DNA from 2 places in the Alkalihalophilus lindianensis genome. Region 1 is predicted to be linked to the other one. Evidence: a T-box and tRNA genes for the amino acid it is inferred to sense, from the RefSeq annotation. Region 1 holds a T-box; the other holds one or more tRNA genes.

Region 1 (3,687 bases):
AGCATTTTCAACCTTAGTGACCGTCGCGTTCACAAGATCTAGTAACTCAGAATCAAATGGTGTTGCATCCTTCACATAAGTCGGAAGAGCACCATTGAAATATTTATTAATCATCGCTACTGTACGGTTCAATAAATTACCAAGGTCATTAGCTAGATCATAATTAACACGCTCGACGAATCCCTCTGGCGTGAACACACCATCAGAACCGAATGGAACTTCACGTAATAGATAATAACGAAGAGCATCTAATCCGTAACGATCAATCAATGATTCAGGATCCACGACGTTCCCTTTGGACTTCGACATCTTTCCATCTTTCATGAGCAACCATCCATGAGCAAATACTTTCTTAGGTAAAGGTAAATCAAGTGCCATTAACATGATTGGCCAATAGATCGTGTGGAAGCGAACAATTTCTTTTCCTACTAAGTGAACATTTGCCGGCCAATATTTTTGGTAAAGCTCGTCACTGTCTTGTCCGTAGCCAAGTGCAGTAATATAGTTTGATAGAGCATCAATCCATACGTAGACAACATGCTCAGGATTGCTCGGTACTTGTACACCCCATTTAAAAGAGGTACGCGATACAGCAAGGTCTTCAAGACCAGGCTTAATGAAGTTGTTAATCATCTCATTTCTACGAGATTCTGGCTGAATGAACGTCGGATTGTCTTCATAAAACTTTAACAGGCGATCCGCATATTTACTCATTCTAAAGAAGTAAGATTGTTCACGAACCTTTTCTACCGGATGACCACTATCTGGGCTCTTTCCACCAATAATCTTCCCGTCTTCATTGCGAATCGGATCAACCAATTGAAGTTCTGTGTAGAATGTTTCATCAGGGATTGAGTACCAACCTTCATACTCATCAAGATAGATATCCCCTTGTGCAAGCAAACGCTCAAAAATGGTTTGAACAACATTTTTATGACGCTCTTCTGTTGTACGAATAAAGTCATCATAAGAAATATCTAGTTTTTTCCATAGAGACTGTATATCAGCAACGATTTCATCGACAAATTGCTGTGGCGTTAACCCTTTTTCAGCTGCTTTTTGCTCGATTTTTTGACCATGCTCATCTGTACCAGTCAAATAACGGACATCATAGCCACGAAGACGCTTATAGCGAGCCATTGCATCCCCAGCTACCGTCGTATACGCATGACCGATATGTAATTTAGCACTTGGATAATAAATCGGCGTTGTTAAATAAAATGTTTTGTTCTCACTCATTAAAAAAACCTCCCACTTCTTTTTAGACAATACAAAAAGCCCTCATCCAAATCGGGACGAGAGCATATCTCACGCGGTACCACCCAACATTCCCTTTCTCTTCACAGCAGAAAGGCTCATGAAGTCCATGACTTCGTCTGTTAACGCCAGCTACGTCATCTCCTTACAACACATACATGCTCGAAGATGATACCTCCAGGACCATTTTCCATGTTGTTCTACTACCGGTTCCCAGCTCTCCCGGCTCTCTGTCAAATAGCTCATACATGTACTTATCCTATCATCGGATCTTATATCTACTTACTTATTCTACATTTATTCCTCAAATCTATCCAAAATATACCGAACCCTATAGACTGCTGTCAAGAGCGATCATAGAGCGTGGCAAATGGTGTTTTTTGCTTTTTTAACTTTCCTTGTTGACACAAGCGTTCTAGCTCCTGTTTCCACGTCTGCACATCCCAGCTTTTTTGCGCTTCTTTGTTGAGTGTTTCTAGTTCCTTCATTATACTCATTTCGGCAATAGGAAGATGTGGACTTAGCGCCTCCATGACGGCATCATCACTTGCCGCATTCATTTGCTTTAACTCATCAAATGGATTCAGCGTATGTGGGCTAGTGGAATGAGCAAAGCGAATTCGAACAGCCATCGTTCTACCAATAATAGCTGAGGAAACAAACACATCCCCAGAGCGAAGGTAAGGAAGTCTTTTGCCTTCATCATGAGTCAAGTCTGTTTCTTCTTTAATCGTTTGAATATCGGTGCCCCTTACGGTTCTAAATACGAATTTAGAATTCAATTGTGCCGTAATCGTTTCATCAAGTAGCGTCGGTCTTTGCGTAGCAAAAATGAGAAACACTCCGTATTTTCTGCCTTCTTGTGCAATTTCTTTTAATACGGATTTAGCAGGAGCATCATATCCTTTCGGAGCAAAGTTATGTGCTTCATCCGTTACCACCACAAATGGCGGGAAAAACTCACCTTGCTGTTGTTGCAGCTTCGCATCTTTATACATCCGTCTCTTCCCATATAAAGAACCGATGACATAACTTGAGAATACTTGCAACAACCAAACCGCACCTTGGACAACAACAAGCTGACCCGCATGGATCCCTTGTTCAATCGCGCGAATATTTTGCTGAAAAAGACCAGCTTGATTTAAACGATTTACACGCCATTGAATTCCCTTTACCGAGGCAAGTGGTAAGCTCCCGAATTGATCTAATAACTTCTTAAAGGTGTGGTACTTTGCGATTTCTTCCCTAGACATTCCACCATCGTGAAGAAAGCCTTCTACCTTTTGTTTACCAAGCTCCAATGCCTCTGCTAAGTTTGCCACTCGATCACTAAAAGACTGGTAACTATCTTTTCGCTTATGAATCGTTTGAATCACATTGACCATCGACTCACTTAGGGAACCAGCAGCTTGAAGTAACCTCTCCACATCTCTTGTTGATAAGGCAGAAAAATCCACTCCAACATCACGACCAATTTGAACGACTGTGTAACGATCTTTATAGGAAGGAACGTCATCGAGTCCACTCGCAGTAGCTGCAAAGTTCATTTCAAAATGAGGATCGAAAACAATAGTTGGAATCGAAAGCTTCATTAATTCCTCTAACATCACTCGCAGACCAAATGATTTCCCAGAACCAGAGCCACCAAAAACTCCTATGTGAGGGTATTGTTGCATAGCTCGAATATCAAAAATAAACGGTACACCGTTTTGTTTGCGAAGAACTTCTTCTTCTTGAATATGTAATAATCCGTCAAGCGAATCTGGCAAGCTTGGTGCAATAAAGTCCGTTGATTTGACTTCTCCAAGTATCATGCCATCTGTTGGTGTTGATTGGACTAGCAATGATTCAATTTCATGAAATTCTGGGTGTCTAATTCTTGCTCCCGTTTGAATCGGTTGAGGGGCTTCTTCAAATAAGCGCACCTTAGCTAGATGAATATCATCTGCACCAATATCATAGCCAATATGCTCCAAAGTCTTTAGCACTTGATCATCGACAATTCCTTTATCAAACCCCATTGGTATATAGCGGTTATAGGAAAATGTTTCGACCACTTCACCTTTTGGATGTTTTAGCGCTTCATCTTCTATTACGACCATTTCATTCATACGAAATTTATGAGTTTTGGACGCTACATATACCTCATGCTGTGTAGTTACACCTACAATCTGCATCTCTCATTCCTCCTTAGTATGGTCTATCTTGGCGTTTTTGTATAAATAATCGTTGTTTAATTTCAGGATCAATGTACTGCTCTACTAAAGCTTCGACAAGACGATCCGTTACTCTAACATCACGATCAACATAATCCAACCAAAAAGGGATTCCTCTTCCATCTTTTGGGGTAAGAGTATAAATAAGATCAGAAACAAGATCCCGTTTATCTGTTTGTTCTACTAATAAATCAAAACCAGTCATACTTGGAGC
Region 2 (3,687 bases), on a different contig from region 1:
CTATTTATCAAACTACAGCATTTACGTTTACAGACCTCGATGATATGGAAAGCTTTTATGAAGGCGAAAAAAGTTATCTATATTCAAGGTACAGTAATCCAAATACCGATGATCTGGGAATTGGTGTAGCTCTTCTAGAGGGAGCGGAAGACGGCGTTGCTACTTCATCTGGAATGGCTGCAATCCTAGCAGGAATTTTAGCTGTGGCTAAGGAAGGTGACCATGTACTAGCGTCTGAAGATTTGTATGGAGGTACTTATCAGCTATTTGAACAAGAACTACCCAACATGGGGATAGAGGTAAGCTTTGTGTCCTTTACTGATTTAAAAAAAGTAGAAGCTGCTCTTTCAGATAAAACAGTACTTATTTATACAGAGTCAATTACAAATCCTTTGCTTAGAGTTGAAGATCTAGATGGCGTAATTGCACTTGCTAAAAAACATCACATCTATTCAATGATTGATAACACCTTTGCTACACCTTATTTACTAAAACCTACAGAACAAGGTGCGGATCTGATTGTACATAGTGCAACAAAATATATTGGAGGACACAGTGATGTAAATGCAGGTGTATTAGTGGGTAAAGAAGAGCTTATTAAAAAAGCTAAATCTAAAGTTGTCACATTAGGTTGCAATTTAACACCATTTGAGGCGTGGCTTGGATGCAGAGGAATGAAAACATTAAGTTTACGAATGCAAAGACAATGTGAGAATGCAGCAAAGCTTGCTCATAAGCTAAGTGAATATTCAGCAGTAAGTAAGGTCTATTATCCAAAGAGTGTCTCAGAAAGAGGAAATGGGGCCATGGTTAGTATTGATTTAGCAGATGAGGTTAATATTGAAACCTTTTTTAAGGAGTTAAGCTGGGTTAAAATTGCTCCAACATTAGCTGGAGTAGAAACAACTGTTTCTTACCCATTGCGTACATCTCATCGAACGATTCCAGATCATCTTCGAGTTGATTTAGGGATTGGCAAACAGCTTGTACGAATTTCAGTCGGTATTGAAGACGAGCTTGATATTATTGAAGCTTTTACTCAAGCTATTGAAAAGGCCCAAACCAAAAACCTTTAAAGGTTTTTGGTTTGGTTTAGATAGTCAAACATTTGCTGCAGTAGCGGGATATTATCTGTGGCTAGGAGAATAGGCAGAAATAAGATGGTTAATAGTAAGGCAATAGGAGAAAGGGTCATAATACGAAGCGCCTCATACATTCTCTTTTTCATAGGTTCCTCCTATAGGTAGTAACATAAACATACATAAAAGATATTTTATATAGAATAATGGAGGGCCAAACTATAGTGCAATAAAAGAATGTTTAAAAAAGAAATAAAAAGCACTTGCAATGTATTTTTTGGTGTGGTATATTTATATATGTCTTAGAGAGACAAACAAAGTCTGGTGGCGATAGCAAAGAGGTCACACCCGTTCCCATGCCGAACACGGTCGTTAAGCTCTTTTGCGCCGATGGTAGTTGGGGGCTTCCCCCTGTGAGAGTAGGACGTTGCCAGGCAAACAATTTTTTCTGAATAAGATCTGGGTTGTTTGTTTATACTAACATTATAGCGTCGCGGGATGGAGCAGTCTGGTAGCTCGTCGGGCTCATAACCCGAAGGTCGGAGGTTCAAATCCTCCTCCCGCAATACCAAGAAGAAGTCGGAACTAATATGTTCCGGCTTTTTCTGTTATAACGAATGATTAGCTTGTCTATAATAGCTTGCACATCGCTTATCATTTCAGCTAAACTAATACAGATAACCTTAGGAACATCAATCCTAAGGTTTTTTGTAGGAGATGTATTCAGGAGGGTTAAAATGAAAGATGAGTTTTCATTTATATCAAGCATCACTCCAAAACAGATTCATCAACCTTCTTTGAACGTTGGAATTGGGGATGACGCTGCAATCTATAGTGGATCTACACAATACGATGAGGTTGTCTGTGTGGATACAATGGTCGAGGGTGTTCATTTTACCAAGAATACGCTTAGTCCTTATCAAATAGGTAAAAAAGCCTTAGCAGTTAATCTGAGTGATTTAGCTGCAATGGGGGCCATTCCCCATTATTTTTTGGTATCAATTGCAATATCTCCACAATGGACTGAGGAAGAACTAGAAGCTGTTTATAAAGGTATGAATGATTTAGCAAATAAGTATCAGACTGATTTAATTGGTGGAGATACTGTTTCAACTAAAGAAGGTCTAGTCATTACAGTGACCGTTATTGGAAGAGTGGAAGCAAGAAGAAGACTGCTTCGTTCTAATGCACAAATAGGAGATACGGTCTTTCTTACAGGCTATGTAGGAGGTTCAGCTGCTGGGCTTGCTTTATTACTTGAGTATGGGAGAAAAGCCGATTTCTCTAAGGAAGAAGAAAAACTTACTTTAGCCCATCAAGAACCGCAACCACAAATTGAAGCAGGAAGAATTTTAGCTCAATCAAACTTTCGTCTTTCATTAAACGATGTGAGTGATGGAGTGGCTAGTGAAGCGAATGAGATAGCAGAAGCGAGTCAGGTAAAACTTACAATTGATCCAGATAAACTCCCTTACCATCCTTTTTTAAATAATGGATTAGTTAGTAAGAAGCTTGATTTTGCTTTATATGGTGGAGAGGATTTTCAGCTTATAGGGACTGTGGCTTCCGAACACTTTGAAGCACTCAAGAAAAAGTGTAGTGAGAGTGATATTTTGCTCACTAGTATTGGAGAAGTGAATGAAGGTGAAGGCTCTGTTTATTTAAAAAGAGCAGATGAACAAATTAAATTATTAAAAAAAGGCTATAATCATTTTTCTAAATAGGTGATCAGATGAATAAATGGACAATGAATACAAGCACTCCTGAGGAGACATCGGAGTTAGCTAAGAAATTAGGAGAGATCGTTCAGCCTGGAGACGTCTTAACTCTAGAAGGCGATTTAGGTGCTGGAAAGACTAGCTTCACGAAAGGTCTAGCCAAAGGTCTTGGAGTAAAGCGTGTAGTTAGTAGTCCCACATTTACTATTATTAAAGAATATATGGGTAGAATCCCGTTATATCATATGGATGTCTATCGATTAAATGAAGGCGATGAAGAGCTTGGGTTAGAGGAATATTTTGAAGGAGAAGGTGTCTCCGTCATAGAATGGGCAAGTATCATTCATGAACAACTACCGAAGCATCGTTTGGAAATTGTCATAAAACATACGGGAGAGACGACTAGAGAAATTCAATTCACCTCTCTAGGTAATCGTTACGAACAACTAAGTAAGGAGTTAGCACAATGGGCTACACATTAGCAATTGATACATCTTCATACGTATTGACTTTAGCGATCTCAGCCGAGAAGAAAATCATTGGTGAAGTCACAACCAACATTAAAAAAAACCACTCTCTACGCTTAATGCCAGCTATTGATCAATTAATGAAGGATGTAGGGATATCAGCAAACCAATTAGAACGAATAGTAGTAGCGGAGGGCCCAGGCTCGTACACTGGTGTTCGTATTGCAGTTACAACTGCCAAGAGCTTAGCTTGGTCCTTAAATATCCCACTTGTTGGGGTGTCGAGTTTAGAGTTGATGGTGCAAACAGGACGCTATTTTAACGGCTACACCGTACCGATTGTTGATGCGAGACGGGGACAAGTGTTCACTTCTCTCTATAAAAGTGTACACAATCGGATGGTTGAAATACATGAAGATCGGC

The links. A T-box is a leader RNA that pairs with one kind of tRNA and senses whether it is charged. The one in region 1 lies ahead of metG (methionine--tRNA ligase), so its partner is inferred to be a tRNA-Met.
Region 2: it has a tRNA-Met gene. The T-box ahead of metG (methionine--tRNA ligase) is inferred to sense a tRNA for this amino acid. The anticodon was not compared.

Annotation. Positions count from the first base shown of each region.
Region 1 is NZ_JAWJBA010000013.1:8,506-12,192, reverse strand. It holds gene metG (methionine--tRNA ligase) at 1-1,239, opposite strand, end outside; T-box leader at 1,289-1,532, opposite strand; gene RYX56_RS20470 (ATP-binding protein) at 1,602-3,434, opposite strand; gene RYX56_RS20465 (DNA double-strand break repair nuclease NurA) at 3,448-3,687, opposite strand, start outside.
Region 2 is NZ_JAWJBA010000011.1:73,028-76,714, reverse strand. It holds gene RYX56_RS20025 (trans-sulfuration enzyme family protein) at 1-1,076, shown strand, start outside; gene RYX56_RS20020 (hypothetical protein) at 1,073-1,228, opposite strand; rRNA gene rrf (5S ribosomal RNA) at 1,400-1,515, shown strand; tRNA gene RYX56_RS20010 (tRNA-Met) at 1,572-1,645, shown strand; gene thiL (thiamine-phosphate kinase) at 1,817-2,803, shown strand; gene tsaE (tRNA (adenosine(37)-N6)-threonylcarbamoyltransferase complex ATPase subunit type 1 TsaE) at 2,812-3,279, shown strand; gene tsaB (tRNA (adenosine(37)-N6)-threonylcarbamoyltransferase complex dimerization subunit type 1 TsaB) at 3,264-3,687, shown strand, end outside.